4 regions of the Shinella sp. 1A1 genome follow, and region 1 is predicted to be linked to each of the others. Evidence: riboswitches for the same ligand, from Rfam matches in the RefSeq annotation. Region 1 holds a riboswitch; each other region holds the start of a gene.
The links. Region 1 has a riboswitch for cobalamin ahead of ACZ48C_RS14445 (acyl-CoA thioesterase). Riboswitches for the same ligand answer to the same signal wherever they lie in the genome.

Region 1 (3,942 bases):
GGGGGACATTGTCCGAATCCGCAAAGCTGTACGCGCCGTTGACTTCGACGCCAGCTACGATGTTGTTGCTGAACTGGAAATTATACCCCGCATAAGCTCCGATCCCGGCACCTCGCGGGTCATAAATGAAGTACTCATGGTTGTTTGGGTCAAAGGACGCGTCGTCGTTCCTGGTCGCAGCCTTGCTCCGACTATAGCCGGCATTCAACCCGATATAGAATCCGCTCCAATCATATCGAGCACTTGATCGAACGCTGGCCTGAGATGCTTGGAGTGCAGCGTCGTCAGCGAGAGCATCAGACATCAGCAATGGGAAAAACGCCCCAAGGAGCGGGAGGCGTTTCATTGCGACCCCACGATAAATCCGCACGCGATTCATTTTGCGCCCCAAAATCAGCATCTAAAACCACTTTGGGTATTAACCTTGCCTAGCGCTGACTACACTTCCCACTGCGCGCGAACTGACAGCCTTAAATGGCAGAAGAGGAATCTTCCCCCATCAATGAGACGGAAGCCCGCTCATTTCGATTGCTTGTCACAAATAGCTGGCTTCAATCCAGATGCGATGGCGGCGTCGCTACGGCAAGGTAGACGATGATACCGTCAAGCTGATGTCCGCCGCGATGTCGCTAGGAACCCGGAGATGAAATCGACGGCCTCGTCGCCGCTTCTCAGGCCGAGATGAATGCTCTTGGCTATTCCGATCTTCCCGATCCGGACCGCACATACGCCTAGCTCGGCTGCCTCCTGGCGAACGAGCCAGCTCGGAATGGCGCTGACGCCGCGACCTGCTGCAACGAGCTGAAGCATCATCTCCGTGGTCTCGACATTCCGGTGGTGTCGCGGACGGCAGTTGGCGGGAACCAGGAATTGCGTGAACACATCCAGCCGCTCCGGCGGCACCGGATAGGTGAAGAGAGTTTCCTCCAGCAGATCCGCAGGTTCGGCATGATCCTTGAGCGCAAGCGGGTGATCCGTCGGTACCGCGAGTATGAGTTCGTAGTCGAACACCGGCAGATAGTGGATGCCCGGCGCCTCGATCGGGTCCGGGGTGATCAGGATATCGATCTCGTATCCTGCCAGCGCCGCAACCCCGCCGAAGGCAAATGATGTCGTCAGCTCCAGGTCGACGTCCGGCCAGTCCACCAGGTAGGGTTTCGTGACCCCCATCAGCCATTGGTGGCAGGGATGGCATTCCATGCCGATTTTGAGCGAGCCCCGCTGTCCCTGGCGGTAGTCGGACAAGACGTCTTCGGCCCTCTCCATCTGGGGCAGGACGCGTTGCGCCAGTCTGACGATGTAGCGACCGGCCTCGGTGAGGCGAAGATTGCGGCCGTCCTTCTCCCACACGGCGACGCCATAGCGCTCTTCGAGCTTTCGGATCGTGTGGCTGAGCGCGGACTGGGTCACATTCAGCCGTTCCGCCGCCGCCGTCAGGCTGCCCATGCGGTCGACTTCGCGCAGGATCGACAGATGTTGTCTGTCCAGCATGGTCATGTCCTCCCTTGCTCGAGGGCGATGGCCTCGCCATGGACTGGAACCGGCCGGTGGTCCTTGTCGACCGCCACCATGCTGAAGCGCCCCGTGGCGGTGACGTGCCGCTCGCCCGTCAGAAGGTTTTCGGACCAGAGTTTTGTCTCGATGGACATGGAGCTGCGGCCGACGCGCTCGACATGTGCCTCCGCCTCGACGATTTCACCGATCTCGATTGCCCTTGCAAAGTCGATGCGCTCGGATGATGCCAGCACCACCAGCTTGCCGGAATGGCGCGACGCTGCGACGAAAGCGGCCTTGGTCATGTAGGCGATTGCCTCGCCGCCGAACATCCGGCCGACGCTGTTTGCCTGATCCGGGAAGACGATATCGACCATGGTGACGGCCTCGCTCGGTTCCGGTTCCTCCGCAGGAAGAAGTTCGGGCAAGGCATAGCGCGCGGCATCCTCGCCTTCGGGGATGGCGACCATGTGGAAGATGCCGCGCGTGCAGGTGTGCCGCTTGCGGCCGACAATGGTCTCCGCCGCCATTTCCACCTCGACGGTCAGGGAACGGCGCCCGGCCTTGATGGGGATCGCCGTGAATTCCACGATGTGCCCGATGCGTGCGGGCTGCTTGAAATCGATGCGTTCGCAGGAGGCGGTCACGAAGGGCGCCCGCCCGAAGCGGGTCGCCGCGATGAAGGCGACGCGATCCATGAGGGCAAGGCCGGTTCCCCCGAAAAGGGTGCCGTGATGGTTGGTATCTCCGGGAAAGACGATGTCGACAAGACGGGTTGTCGGGCCGTTCCGGGCGGGCTTTCCTGTCGTCGTGGTCTCTGTCATCGGCGCTGCCATCAGGTTGCGGCAGGGCATGGACATGACGCAGAGACGACGGCACGGAAGTACCGACGCGAAAGCGGCACTCCGGGACACCCCGCCCGTGGACGTTATCTATCGCGGCAGGTCTCCTGGCTTGCGGGTCATTGCTTCCGTCCGTCTTCCCGAGGAACGCCTCAGTGACATGAATGGACTTTCGCTCGCCGCTTACAGTTGCGGGGGCAGCTTCGGATTCGGGCCATGCCCTCACCGAGATTCCCTCTTAGCTCCGGACCTTCGCCCGCAGAACCACGATAGCGAACCAATGTCGCATGACGCCGAAGGGGTCAAGGCGTCTGTCGCGGGAATGTGCCGGAGATGCGCATCGCGCTGAAGCCTGCCTCCTTGAAGCGGCAACTCATGTCCACGGCGTTCCGAACTTTGATCATGGGAGCGTTGGGCAGAACCATGAGCATGTCTCATGCTTCAATGAGATAAAACCATTTTTTGCCAATGCTTTCGTCAGCTACATAGCACGCACCGCCGTTAGCTCCAGAGAGTACGAAGACTGCTGACTGAGAAAACCGGAAAAGAAGATTGGAAGCCCTGATTATCGGAAAACAGATGCAGGGTTTTTCTCGGAAATCAGGATACGATCGCGATGAAAAACGATTTTACATTTACCATCAAGAGTATTTCCTTCGATGAAGATTATCTTCCATCGGAAAATACACGGATCACGACCAATTTTGCCAATTTGGCCCGAGGGGAGAGCCGCCAGGAAAACCTGCGCAATGCCTTGCGGATGATCGACAATCGTTTCAACGCCCTGGCGCATTGGGATAACCCTAACGGCGACCGGTATTCCGTCGAACTCGAAATCATTTCCGTCGAGATGAACATCGATGCGGGGGGCAAGAACGAAGCCTTCCCGTTGATCGAGATCTTGAAAACGAACATCGTCGATCGAAAGACGAACGAGCGCATTCAGGGCGTTGTGGGGAATAATTTCTCCTCTTACGTGCGGGATTACGACTTCAGCGTCTTGCTGCCGGAGCACAACAGGAACCGCCCTGAATTCAGCACGCCGGAAAATTTCGGCGAGCTGCATGGAAACCTGTTCAAGGGCTTCCTGAATTCAGAGGCCTACAAAGAGAATTTCCATAAGCCGCCGATTATCTGCCTGAGCGCCTCCAGCAGCAAGACCTATCATCGGACTGACAATCAGCATCCCATACTGGGTGTCGAGTACCATCAGAACGAGTTCTCCCCGACCGACCAGTACTTCAAGAAAATGGGCCTACAGGTTCGCTATTTCATGCCGCCGAACAGCGTTGCACCGCTGGCGTTCTATTTTCTCGGCGATCTGCTTGGTGACTACACCAATCTCGAGCTTATCAGCACCATCAGCACGATGGAGACGTTTCAGAAGATCTACCGGCCCGAGATCTACAACGCCAATTCCGCCGCGGGCACCTGCTACCAGCCGAACCTGAAGCACTCGGATTATTCATTGACGCGCATTGTCTATGACCGGGAAGAGCGCAGCCGCCTGGCCGTCGAGCAGGGAAAGTTCGCCGAAGAGCATTTCATCAAGCCATACAAGACCATTCTCGAGCAGTGGTCTGCCAACTGCGTTCTTTGACGAACG
Region 2 (3,942 bases), 360 kb from region 1:
GACCAGGGCATGCCGCCCGCCGGCGGCCTCGGCATCGGCGTCGACCGCCTGATCATGCTCCTGACCAACGCCCCGTCGATCCGCGACGTCATCCTCTTCCCGGCGCGCCGGGCCAAGGCGGACTGACACGCTTCGTTGCGGAAGGGAGGACGCGTCCTCCCCTCCGTCATGGTCGGGTTTGACCCGACCATGCATCCCCACGGCATGGCCTCGCTCGTGGCGAGGATTCTCGGATCAAGCCCGAGGATGACGGCAGTGGGTAGGGTGAGGCTCACCGCAAGAGAGCGTCTTCATAACGAAAAAGGCCGCGGGTTGCTCCGCGGCCTTCTTGCTTAACGACGCCCTGTCACGTCTCCTTCGACATGCTCGGGCTCGACCCGAGCATCCATCCGCACGGCATGACCACGCCGATGGAAGAGGAAGCGCGGCCTCACGCCTCGATGGAGACGTCCCCGATGGGCCGCGAGCAGCAGGCGAGGATGTAGCCTTCCTCGATCTCGTCATCGAGAATGCCGCCATTGTGGCGCATGTCGACTTCGCCCGAGACCTTCATGACGCGGCAGGTGCCGCACAGGCCGCCCTCGCAGGCCGCGCCGATGCGCACGCCCGCCGCGCGGGCCGTCTGCAGGATGGTCTGGCCGGGCGGGCATTTGGCTTCCTTGCCGGCCATGGTGAAGGTGATGGTGGCGACCGCGTCGGCATCCACCTCCGCCTCGCCGGCGCCGGCGCGGATGGCGATCTCTTCCGGGGCGGGCGCGGCGGCCGGCTGGAAGCTCTCCTCGTGGTAGCGCTCCATGTCGAAGCCGCAGACCTTCAGCATGTCGCGAACGCCGCGCATGAAGGGCTCCGGCCCGCAGCAGAAGATGGTGCGCTCGCGGAAATCGGGCGCCATCAGCGTCAGCCGCGCCGCATCGATGCGGCCGCGCAGCCCATGCCAGCCGTCGCGCGGGTTATGTCCCTCGACGACGAAGCCGAGCGAGAGCTGCGGCATATGCGCGGCGATATATTCGAGCTCCCCCTTGAACAGGAGATCCTCCGGCTTGCGGGCGCAGGTGACGAAGGCGACGTCGGACTGCGGCGCGCAATCGGCCATCCAGCGCGTCATCGACATCATCGGCGTGATGCCGGAGCCGGCGGAGATGAAGAGGTATTTCTCGCCCGGATGGCGCACGAAGGAGAAGTCGCCGAGCGGCCCGAAGGCCTTCAGCTTCACGCCGGGGCGCAGATTGTCGAACATCCAGCGCGTGCCGATCGAGTTCTTCTGCGCCTTCACCGTCACGGAGACGGCATAGGGGCGGGAGGGCGTCGAGGACAGCGTATAGGTCCGCATTACCGGCTCGTCTTCCGAGACCGGCAGTTCGAGCGTGACGAACTGGCCCGGCAGATACCGGAACCAGTTGTCGCGATCGGAGCGGAAGGTGAATGTCATCACGTCCGCCGTCTCCACCGTGGCTGCGATGCATTCCAGCAGGTTCTGCCGGTCGTTCCACGGATGGAGTTCGTCGAAGTGGCGGAAGTGGCTGGCACTCATGTCATGCTACCCGCGAGAGCGTCTGCTTCGAGCCGTCGAGCCGGTCGACCATGAAGTTCGAATACCATTCGACGAACTGCATGACGCCGCCTTCGTCGACGGGCGAGTACGGGCCGGGCTCGTAGGCCGGGGAACGGATGCCGAAGGCGTTTTCCTCGACGATCCGGCGGTCCTGGTCGTTGGTCTCGGTCCAGACATGGGTGAGCTCGTCGAGACGGTAGTCGACGCCTTCCACCGCATCCTTGTTGACCAGCCACTTGGTCGTGACCTGGGTCAGTTCGGGACCGAGCGGCAGCACGCGGAAGGTGATGGCGTGGTCGGCCAGAACGTGGTTCCACGTCGTCGGATAGTGGAAGAGCAGCAGTGCGCCGATATGGCTTTCCAGAACGTCGCTGGAAAGCGGGCGCTGCACGGCGCGGGCGCCGGACATGGTGTAGCTCTCGGCATCCTGGATGAGCGGCATGCGCGCGGCGCGGAACTGGCCGGTCGGCGACATGCGGAACTGGCTCGGCAGGCCGGCGGCCTCGCACTTGGCCCAGTGGCCGGAGATTTCCGGATCGTCCTGCGCGCCCTGCACGCCGGTCGCGCTCGGCGCTTCCGGATAGGTGCGGCAGAGCTCGGGATGGTTGGCCGCGCAGTGGTAGCACTCGCGGTTGTTCTCCCAGACGAGCTTCCAGTTGCCCTTCTCGACGATGGTGCTTTCGAAGGCGATCTTCGTCTCGCCGAGACGATGGCGGGCGATATAGGGCTCGACGAGCGAGACGAAGGGCGCGAAGTCCGGCGCTTCCTCGGCGAGACAGATGAAGATGTAGCCGCCGACCGTCTGGCAATGGACCGGCTTGAGGCCATGCTCGCTCTTGTCGAAATTCTCGTCCATGTGGCGGGCGAAGAGCAGCGAACCGTCGAGTTCGTAGGTCCACTGGTGATAGGGACAGACGAGCTTGGCGGCGCTGCCCCTGTGCTGCGAGCAGACGCGCGAGCCGCGATGGCGGCAGGCATTGTGCAGCGCGCGCACGGTGCCCGCGCGGTCGCGGGTGATGACGACGGGATAGTCGCCGACCTGCACGGTGAAATAGTTGCCGGCCTTCGGGATCTCGCAATCGTGGCCGACGAACAGCCAGTCGCGGTACCAGATCGTCTCCAGGTCGAGCTTGTAGTAATCGGGGTCGGTGTAGAAGGCCTGCTCGAGGCTGTAGCCTTCGCGCCGGTTCTTGAGCTTGCGGAGCACGTCGCTGCGAATGTCCATGCCGGGATCCTCAGATATCCAAATTCGCCGAGGCGTACGGAAGGAGACGGCCCCCGGGTGCCAGGCCCGGAACTGCACGCTTCCCGGCCGCCCGCCGCAGCCGTCACGATCGTTCCTCCAGGCTGGTTTCCGGGCTGAGGAGCGTCCTTTCGGGACTGTCGTGGCGCCTTCCGGGTTCCTCCTCCGTCGGCCTCTCCACGCCTCCAACACCGTTGCGGGGGCAGCGCCGGAATTCAACCGGCTTCCCAATTTTCGCGCCCTCTGCCGAGGGTGACGCCTTGAGTAGACCTATCTAAGCGCAACTACGTCCGAACGGCATGCCGGAAAACGACACGGCCTCTTGATTTGACGACAGGCCACAACCATGGAGATCGATACCTGCGGCCTCTATTTCACCTGATATCTCATATGGATAGGCTTCAAATCCGGGGGCTCTTCCCGCTCTTTCGACCCGTCGGCACCGGAGCGACAACCCTTGTCATATTGCGACCATATTCCTTACGGGTTTGCGACGTCGCGGGTTGAAACAAATACTTAACGACGTTTCCATAAACTTTTGCCGGACAGGACGCGTGGATGGAGTGCCCGAGGCGTGCAGCAGACGAAATTCCGGTACTACGACGCCGTCGCCTTCAAGCGGGCCAATCCGCCCCGATCCGCCGTGCACACGGAGTTCCTGCGCACCGGCCGCATCGACCGGAGCATCGCCTGGAGCCCGAGCGAGAAGCGTTATCTCAGCTACCAGGAAGTGGCCGAGCGCACCGGCCGCAAGCTGGAGCGCGCCGGCGACATCACCCACGAGCGCATCAACGGCTTCCACCGGTCGATCCGCTTTCCCAAGCTGGTCTTCCACCGCACGCTGGCCGGGACGCCGCATCTCGGCTATTGCCACATTACCGTCGCCAACAGCCGCTTCGCGGAGTTCGAAAACGTACAATGGGCCTTCTACATGGCCAATTTCCTGGCCGAGATCGGCGACGAGGACCAGTTCTTCGCCGGCATATCGCGCAAGCCCGGCCGCATGTATTTCGCCGTCGCCATCGCCCCGACCGAGGAGGAAGGCCGCCTCACGATCGACCGCACGGTGCGCGGCAACGGCGTGATCTTCCGCACGGACGATCCGAAGCTGGCGATGAAGAACGTGCTGATGCTCGGCGCGCGCGAC
Region 3 (3,942 bases), on a different replicon from region 1:
CGATACTTTTGCGCAAGCCGTCAAGCGTATGACGCGTTGGATGCTGCGCCTTGCGGAAAAGGGCGTCATAGCAGGCCATTACTTTCAACGGGCATGAGCGTGAGAATGATCGGACAGGTGCGAACGGAAACGGGACGGCTTCCAGCCTCGATGGAAGCCCTGCCGAAACAGGTCCCGCCGGTCGCGGACCTCGTCACGCTGCTGCCGCGGGGTGTGCGGGTCTACCTGACGGATATCGGCGCGCCGGAGACCGAGGCGGAAACGCTGGCCGCCGCCCGCCGGCTGCATGAGGCCGGCTGCGTGCCGGTGCCGCATCTCGCCGCCCGGCGGATCGCCTCGCGGGATGCGCTGGAACGGCGCGTCGGTCGCCTGGCCGAAGAGGCGGGCGTCATGGACGTGCTGGTGATCGGCGGCGGCATCACGCCGCCGGCCGGGCCTTTCTCGTCCTCGCTCGACGTTCTGGAAACGGGCGTTCTCGACCGCTTCGGCATCCGGGACTTCGCCATTGCCGGCCATCCCGAGGGCAGCCCGGATTTCACCGATGCGGTCGCGCTGGAAGCGTTACGTCGCAAGCTGGATTTCGCCGAGCGGACGGATGCCCGCCTGCGCATCGTCACGCAGTTCGGCTTCGACGCGCAGAAGGCCATCGCCTGGGCGGACGGGCTGGTGCGCGCCGGCATCGACGTTCCGATCCATCTCGGCGTTGCGGGACCGGCCAAGATCACGACGCTCATCAAATACGGAACCATGTGCGGCATCGGAAACTCCCTCTCCGTCCTGACCCGGCATGGTGGCGGGCTCATGGCGCTTGCCGCCGGCTATTCGCCGGAAACGGTCGTCGGCCCCGTCGAGGAGCGCTGGCGCACGGCGATGCCGGGCCCCATCACGCAGATCCACGTCTTCCCCTTCGGCGGGCTGGACAAGTCGGCCGCATGGCTGCGCAAGCGCGGCTCTTGGTGCTAGGCAAAGGCACCGGTCGTGCGTGCCGGCCACAAGTCGATGGCGGTGAATGTGGAGGCGATTGCCGGGGACCCGCTCGCTGGTGCGCAATGAAACCGTGGAAAATCCACCATAGCCGTTGACGCATTTTTTACCTCGTCTACTATATCTTGTGTTCGAGGTTCCTTCGATTCGAAAGGATGGAAGGCTAAGACGGGAATCCGGGGCGGCCATGATGGCCGCGTCAATCCGGAGCTGCCCCCGCAACTGTAAGCGGCGAGCATTCGTTCGATGAGCCACTGGGGCGTATGCCTTGGGAAGGCGGACGGATGCCGCGACCCGCAAGCCAGGAGACCTGCCTCGAGCATGAACGTCCACGGGCGGGGTGTCCGGATGGCGAGCGTTGGGTTGTGCAGGATGCCGCCCGCCGTCTCCCCCGATCCCCCGCGAAATGCCTCGGGGTGAAGTCATGTCGATCGTGTTGCCAGTCCATCCGCGCGAGTAGGCGGCGCCCCGCGTCCGGCCGTCCGTAGACGGCCGCCCTTATCACCGAGAATTCATCGAACGGCCATCGGCGGATGGCCGGGCGATATCCCATGCCTGATCGAAAACGAGGAAAGCCATGTCCATTACCGTCTACTCCAAGCCCGCCTGCGTCCAGTGCACCGCGACCACCCGCGCGCTCGACCGCCAGGGCATCGACTATCATGTCGTCGACATTTCCGAGGATGCCGATGCCTATGCGCTCGTGCAGGGTCTCGGCTACCGCCAGGTCCCGGTCGTCATCGCCGGCGAGCAGCATTGGGCCGGCTTCCGCCCGGACATGATCAGCGCGCTCGCCTGAGGAAAAGGCGGTGGGGGACCTCGTCTATTTTTCCAGCCGGTCGGAGAACACCCGGCGCTTCGTGGAAAAGCTCGGGGTCGAGGCCCTGCGCCTGCCGCTCGATGCGGCCGGGGAAGCCCCGCAGGCGGACCGGCCCTTCGTGCTGGTTTCGCCGACCTATGGCGGGGGCGGGGAGAAGGGAGCGGTGCCCAAGCCCGTCATCCGCTTCCTCAACAATCCGCGCAACCGCAGCCTGATCCGCGGCGTCATCGCGGCGGGCAACACCAATTTCGGCGCCGGATATGCCGTCGCGGGAAACATCATCTCCGCGAAATGCGCGGTGCCGTTCCTCTACCGTTTCGAGCTGCTCGGCACGGATGAGGACGTCGACAATGTCAGACAGGGACTGGAACGATTTTGGACACGATGAACGCTTCGACGCCGCGGGATGCGAGCGAAAAACCGCCTCACGCTTTTTCTCATCCCGCGGGAGATAAGCCGGCGAAGGCCCCGGAGATCACCGCGCTGGATTACCACGCGCTGAACGCCATGCTGAACCTCTACGACGAGGAGGGGAAGATCCAGCTCGACAAGGACCGGCAGGCGGCCAAGCAGTATTTCCTCCAGCACGTCAACCAGAACACCGTCTTCTTCCATAATCTCAGGGAGAAGCTCGATTACCTCGTGACCGAGGGCTATTACGAGCAGGAGGTGCTGGACCAGTATTCCTTCAACTTCGTGCGCGACCTCTTCGACCACGCCTATGACAAGAAGTTCCGCTTCCCGACCTTCCTCGGCGCGTTCAAGTACTACACGTCCTATACGCTGAAGACCTTCGACGGAAAGCGCTATCTCGAACGCTACGAGGACCGCGTCTGCATGGTGGCGCTCGCTTTGGCGCGCGGCAACGAGCAGCTTGCCCGCGACCTCGTCGACGAGATCATCTCCGGCCGCTTCCAGCCCGCGACCCCCACTTTCCTCAATGCCGGCAAGAAGCAGCGCGGCGAGCTCGTCTCCTGCTTCCTCCTGCGCGTCGAGGACAACATGGAGAGCATCGGCCGCTCGATCAATTCGGCCCTGCAGCTTTCCAAGCGCGGCGGCGGCGTCGCGCTGTCGCTGACGAACCTTCGCGAGATGGGCGCCCCGATCAAGCAGATCGAGAACCAGTCGTCGGGCGTCATCCCGGTGATGAAGCTGCTGGAGGATAGTTTCTCCTACGCCAACCAGCTCGGCGCGCGGCAGGGGGCGGGGGCGGTCTACCTGCACGCTCACCACCCGGATATCATGCGCTTCCTCGACACCAAGCGCGAGAATGCCGACGAGAAGATCCGCATCAAGACGCTCTCGCTCGGCGTCGTCATCCCGGACATCACCTTCGAGCTCGCGAGGAACAACGAGGACATGTACCTCTTCTCGCCGCACGACGTGGAGCGAGTCTACGGCGTGCCCTTCACCGAGATATCGGTGAGCGAGAAGTATCGCGAGATGGTCGAGGACGGCCGCATCAAGAAGAAGAAGATCAAGGCGCGCGACTTCTTCCAGATCATCGCCGAGATCCAGTTCGAATCCGGCTATCCCTACATCATGTTCGAGGACACGGTGAACCGGGCGAACCCGATCTCAGGCCGCATCACCATGAGCAATCTCTGCTCGGAAATCCTCCAGGTGAGCGAGGCGAGCGAATTCAATGACGACCTCTCCTATGCCAAGATGGGCAAGGACATTTCCTGCAATCTCGGCTCGCTCAACATCGCCGCCGCGATGGACAGCTCCGATTTCGGCCGGACCATCGAGACTTCCATCCGCGCGCTGACAGCCGTTTCCGAGATGAGCCACATCTCCTCGGTGCCCTCGGTCGAGAAGGGCAATGACGACAGCCACGCCATCGGCCTCGGCCAGATGAACCTGCATGGCTATCTCGCCCGTGAACGCATCTTCTACGGTTCGCAAGAGGGTGTCGATTTCACCAATATCTATTTCTACACCGTGACCTATCACGCCATCCGCGCCTCCAACCGGCTGGCGGTAGAAAAGGGTGTCAGCTTCAAGGGCTTCGAGAATTCGAAATACGCTTCCGGCGAATATTTCGACAAATATACCGAGGCCGAATGGCTGCCGGCGACGGAGAAGGTGAGGGCGATCTTCGAGGAGGCCGGCATCCATATCCCGACGCAGGAAGA
Region 4 (3,942 bases), on a different replicon from region 1:
CCGGCATCTCCTACCTGTTCATCAGCCACGACATGGCGGTGGTGGAACAGATCAGCCATCGCGTCGCCGTGATGTATGCCGGCCGCTTCGTCGAGATGGGCACGCGCGCCCAGGTGTTCGAGAACCCGCAGCACGACTATACGCGCAAGCTGATGGATGCGGTGCCCATTGCCGACGCCGACCGCGAACGCCGCCTTTTCATCCCGAACGAGGGCGAGCTGCCCAGCCCCGTCAAGCCGCTCGACTACGCCCCGCCCCTCTCCATCCGCAGGGAGGTCGGGAACGGGCACGTGGTCTGGCAGGAGGCGAAGGTCGCCTGAGACCCGGGATAGAGATCGGGCAGGACGCCACTTGACGCCGTGCGGACCGGCGTCCTAATTGGGCCCGACGGTTCCCGGAGGAAGGCTCCGACGGGATTAATAGGGAACACGGTGCGGACGACCCAACAGGGACCAAGACCGTGGCTGCCCCCGCAACTGTAAGCGGATTGCCGATCATCACGGGAAGGGCCGGCAAGGCCTTTTCCGGGCCAAGGGCCATGCCACTGCGGATGTCGCGGGAAGGCAGGTGATCGACAGATATCCGCGAGCCAGGAGACCTGCCGTCGAACACGATCCAATCAGCCGGGCGGGGATGCCTGGAAGGGAGCAGACATGTTTGACCTGAGCCTTCGCCGATATACGGCCTTCATCCGCCTCGATTGGGCTTTTCCCGTCCACGAGGCGTGAGCAATCCGTCGCGCACCGCCGCGCCGTATTGCCGCCCTCCCCGAGATCGAGGCTCCCATGCGCCAGACAATCGCAACCATCACCTTCGCCCTCGGCCTTACCGGCCTTGCCGGCGCGGCTTTCGCCGCCACCCAATATCCGCTGACGCTCGAAAATTGCGGCCGGCAGGTCACCTTCGAGAAAGCGCCGAAGAAGATCGTCTCCATCGGCCAGGGCATGACCGAGGTGCTTTTCTCGCTCGGCCTTGCCGACAAGGTCGCGGGAACGGCGGTCTGGGTCGGGCCGGTGCTGCCGCAATATGCCGAGGCCAATAGCAGGATCAAAAGGCTGGCGGACAACGATCCGAGCTTCGAGGCCGTGGTCGGGCAGGAACCCGATCTGGTGGCCGCGGAATTCGAATGGCATGTCGGCGCGCAGGGCTCCGTCGGCAAGCGCGAGCAATTCGCCGATCTCGGCATCGCGACCTATATCGCGCCGGCCGATTGCGTCGCCAAGATCAACACGGACGGCGGAGACGGCGTGCGCGAGACGCTGTTCACCATGGACCTTGTCTATCGGGAAATCGCCGAACTCTCCGAGATCTTCGACGTGAAGGACCGGGGCGACGCGCTGATCGCCGAGTTGAAGAAGCGCGAGGCGGATGCCGTGGCGTCCATCGCCGGCGCGGCCGGCAAGAACCTGCCCGTCGTGTTCTGGTTCTCCAGCAAGGAAGTCAATGGCGATGCCTTCATCGCCGGCAAGAACAGCGCGCCGGCCTATATCCTCAAGACCATCGGCGCGAAGAATGTCGTGACGACCGAGGAGGAATGGCCGCTGGTCGGCTGGGAGACGATCGCGCAGGCAAATCCCGCCGTCATCGTGCTCGCGACCATGGACCGCCGCCGCTATGCCGCGGACGATCCGAAGGTGAAGATCGACTTCCTCGAAAACGATCCCGTCACCAGGGAACTCGATGCCGTCAGGAACAAGCACTTCGTGATGATGGACGCCCAGTCGATGAACCCGACGATCCGCACGATCGACGGCATCGAGACGCTGGCGAACGGCATCAAGGCCTTCGGCCTCGCGCAGTGAGGATTACCGCTTCGTGGCGGTATCGGTGGTGGGTGCTTGCGGCACTCGCCATCGCCGCCAGCCTTCTCCTTGCCCTCATGATCGGCCTCGCGGTCTCCATCGGCGAGATCGCGATTCCCGTTTCCACGACCGCAAGGGCCGTGTCGAACCGGCTTTTCGCAACGGCGTTCGAGCTCAATCGCATCCATGAGGGCGTCATCTGGGACTATCGTCTCAGCCGGGCGCTGGTGGCGGCCAGCGCGGGGGCCTCGCTCGCGCTGTGCGGCGCCATCCTCCAGGCATTGCTTCGCAACCCGCTGGCCGAGCCCTATGTGCTCGGCATATCGGCCGGCGCGTCGACCGGCGCCGTCTGCGTGATGATCCTCGGCCTCGGCTACGGCGTCCTCTCGCTTTCCGGCGGCGCTTTCGCCGGCGCGCTGGTCGCCTTCCTGCTGGTAGGCATCCTTGCCTCGGGCACGGGCGGGTCGAGCGAGCGGATCATCCTGTGCGGCGTCGCCGGCTCGCAGCTCTTCAATGCGCTGACCTCCTACATCGTCACGACGTCGGCGAATGCGGAGCAGGCCCGCGGCGTGCTGTTCTGGCTTCTCGGCTCGATGAGCGGCGTGCGCTGGCCCGATGTCTACCTCTCGGTGCCGATCACGCTTGCCGGGTTTGCCGCCTGCCTGTTCCACGCCCGCGCCCTCGATGCCTTCGCTTTCGGGACGGATGCCGCGGCATCGCTCGGGATTGCCGTGCGCAGGACCCAGATCGTCCTCTTCGCCGTCACGGCGATCATGACCGCGGCCGTCGTCAGCATGGTCGGCTCGGTCGGTTTCGTCGGGCTCGTCATCCCGCATGCCGCCCGCTTCCTCGTCGGGCCCTCGCATGGCCGCCTCCTTCCGGCGACCGCGCTCGGCGGCGCGATCTTCGTGGTCGCAGCCGACATCGTCTCGCGCATCATCATCCCGCAGCAGATCCTGCCCATCGGGGTGGTCACGGCGCTGTTCGGCGCGCCGGCCTTCGCCGTCATCCTCTATCGCGTCCGGAAAAGCGCATGAGCATCTCCATCGAAGACGTATCCTATTCGGCCGGGAACACCCTGATCATCGACGGGGTCACGCTCTCGGTGACGCAGGGCAAGGTGCTCGGCCTGCTGGGGCCGAACGGCTCGGGCAAATCCAGCCTTCTGCGCCTGATCTGCCGCTTGCGCCGCGTCGAGAGCGGGGTGATCCGGCTGGGCGGAGACGACGTCTCCACCCTCTCGCGCGCCGGCCTTGCCCGCCGCGTCGCCTTCGTGGAGCAGCAGTCGACGACCGATATCCCGCTGACGGTGCGCGACATCGTCCAGCTCGGACGCACGCCCCATCGCGGCCTTCTGTCCTCATGGACGCCCGAAGGGGATGCGGCGGTGGACATTGCACTCGAACGGGTCGACATGAGCCACCGGGCCGGCCAGCTCTGGCAAACCCTTTCCGGCGGCGAGCGCCAGCGGGTTCACATCGCAAGGGCGCTTGCGCAGACGCCGAGCGAGCTGCTGCTCGACGAGCCGACGAACCACCTCGACATCCAGCACCAGCTCGACATCCTCTCCCTGGTATCGAAGCTCGGCATCACCTGCATCATCGCCATGCACGACCTCAATCTCGCAGCGATGTTCTGCGACAGCCTCGCCGTGCTCGACAAGGGCAGGATCGTCGCTGCGGGAACGCCGCAGGCGGTTTTGACGGAAGAGCTGATCGCGCGCGTCTTCGGCGTCCGGGCCCATATCGAACGGTCGGCGGTCCATGGCCGGTACAATATCCAGTACGCGATGGACTGAAGGACGGCGTCGCCCTTCCGGAGTGCCGACGATCGTTCGGCACTCCGGGTATTCGGACGACGGACGGGCTATCGCCTCTGCACGCCCGGCAGGACGCAGAGCATTTCGAACAGCAGGTTCGCCGCGGTGATCGCCGTGTTGCCGGACGGATCATAGGGCGGCGAGACCTCGACGAGGTCGCAGCCGACGAGGTTGAGGCCCCAGCAGCCGCGGATGATCTCCAGCGCCTGGATCGTGTTGAGGCCGGCGATTTCCGGCGTGCCGGTGCCGGGCGCGATCGAAGGGTCGAGGCTGTCGATATCGAAGGAGAGATAGACGGGACGGTCGCCCATCTGCGCGCGC

Region 2: linked by a shared signal. The riboswitch ahead of ACZ48C_RS12735 (aromatic ring-hydroxylating oxygenase subunit alpha) and the one ahead of ACZ48C_RS14445 (acyl-CoA thioesterase) in region 1 are both predicted to bind cobalamin.
Region 3: linked by a shared signal. The riboswitch ahead of nrdH (glutaredoxin-like protein NrdH) and the one ahead of ACZ48C_RS14445 (acyl-CoA thioesterase) in region 1 are both predicted to bind cobalamin.
Region 4: linked by a shared signal. The riboswitch ahead of ACZ48C_RS23435 (ABC transporter substrate-binding protein) and the one ahead of ACZ48C_RS14445 (acyl-CoA thioesterase) in region 1 are both predicted to bind cobalamin.

Annotation. Positions count from the first base shown of each region.
Region 1 is NZ_AP039671.1:2,950,948-2,954,889, forward strand. It holds gene ACZ48C_RS14435 (outer membrane protein) at 1-400, opposite strand, end outside; gene ACZ48C_RS14440 (LysR family transcriptional regulator) at 604-1,491, opposite strand; gene ACZ48C_RS14445 (acyl-CoA thioesterase) at 1,494-2,318, opposite strand; cobalamin riboswitch at 2,417-2,620, opposite strand; gene ACZ48C_RS14450 (DUF1852 domain-containing protein) at 2,953-3,936, shown strand.
Region 2 is NZ_AP039671.1:2,592,219-2,596,160, forward strand. It holds gene lysS (lysine--tRNA ligase) at 1-126, shown strand, start outside; gene ACZ48C_RS12730 (FAD-binding oxidoreductase) at 431-1,531, opposite strand; gene ACZ48C_RS12735 (aromatic ring-hydroxylating oxygenase subunit alpha) at 1,533-2,777, opposite strand; cobalamin riboswitch at 2,881-3,073, opposite strand; gene ACZ48C_RS12740 (DUF6656 family protein) at 3,370-3,942, shown strand, end outside.
Region 3 is NZ_AP039672.1:1,480,141-1,484,082, forward strand. It holds gene ACZ48C_RS23650 (methylenetetrahydrofolate reductase) at 106-963, shown strand; cobalamin riboswitch at 1,102-1,316, shown strand; gene nrdH (glutaredoxin-like protein NrdH) at 1,562-1,783, shown strand; gene nrdI (class Ib ribonucleoside-diphosphate reductase assembly flavoprotein NrdI) at 1,794-2,192, shown strand; gene nrdE (class 1b ribonucleoside-diphosphate reductase subunit alpha) at 2,189-3,942, shown strand, end outside.
Region 4 is NZ_AP039672.1:1,436,030-1,439,971, forward strand. It holds gene ACZ48C_RS23430 (ABC transporter ATP-binding protein) at 1-320, shown strand, start outside; cobalamin riboswitch at 372-620, shown strand; gene ACZ48C_RS23435 (ABC transporter substrate-binding protein) at 786-1,802, shown strand; gene ACZ48C_RS23440 (FecCD family ABC transporter permease) at 1,799-2,839, shown strand; gene ACZ48C_RS23445 (ABC transporter ATP-binding protein) at 2,836-3,600, shown strand; gene speB (agmatinase) at 3,669-3,942, opposite strand, start outside.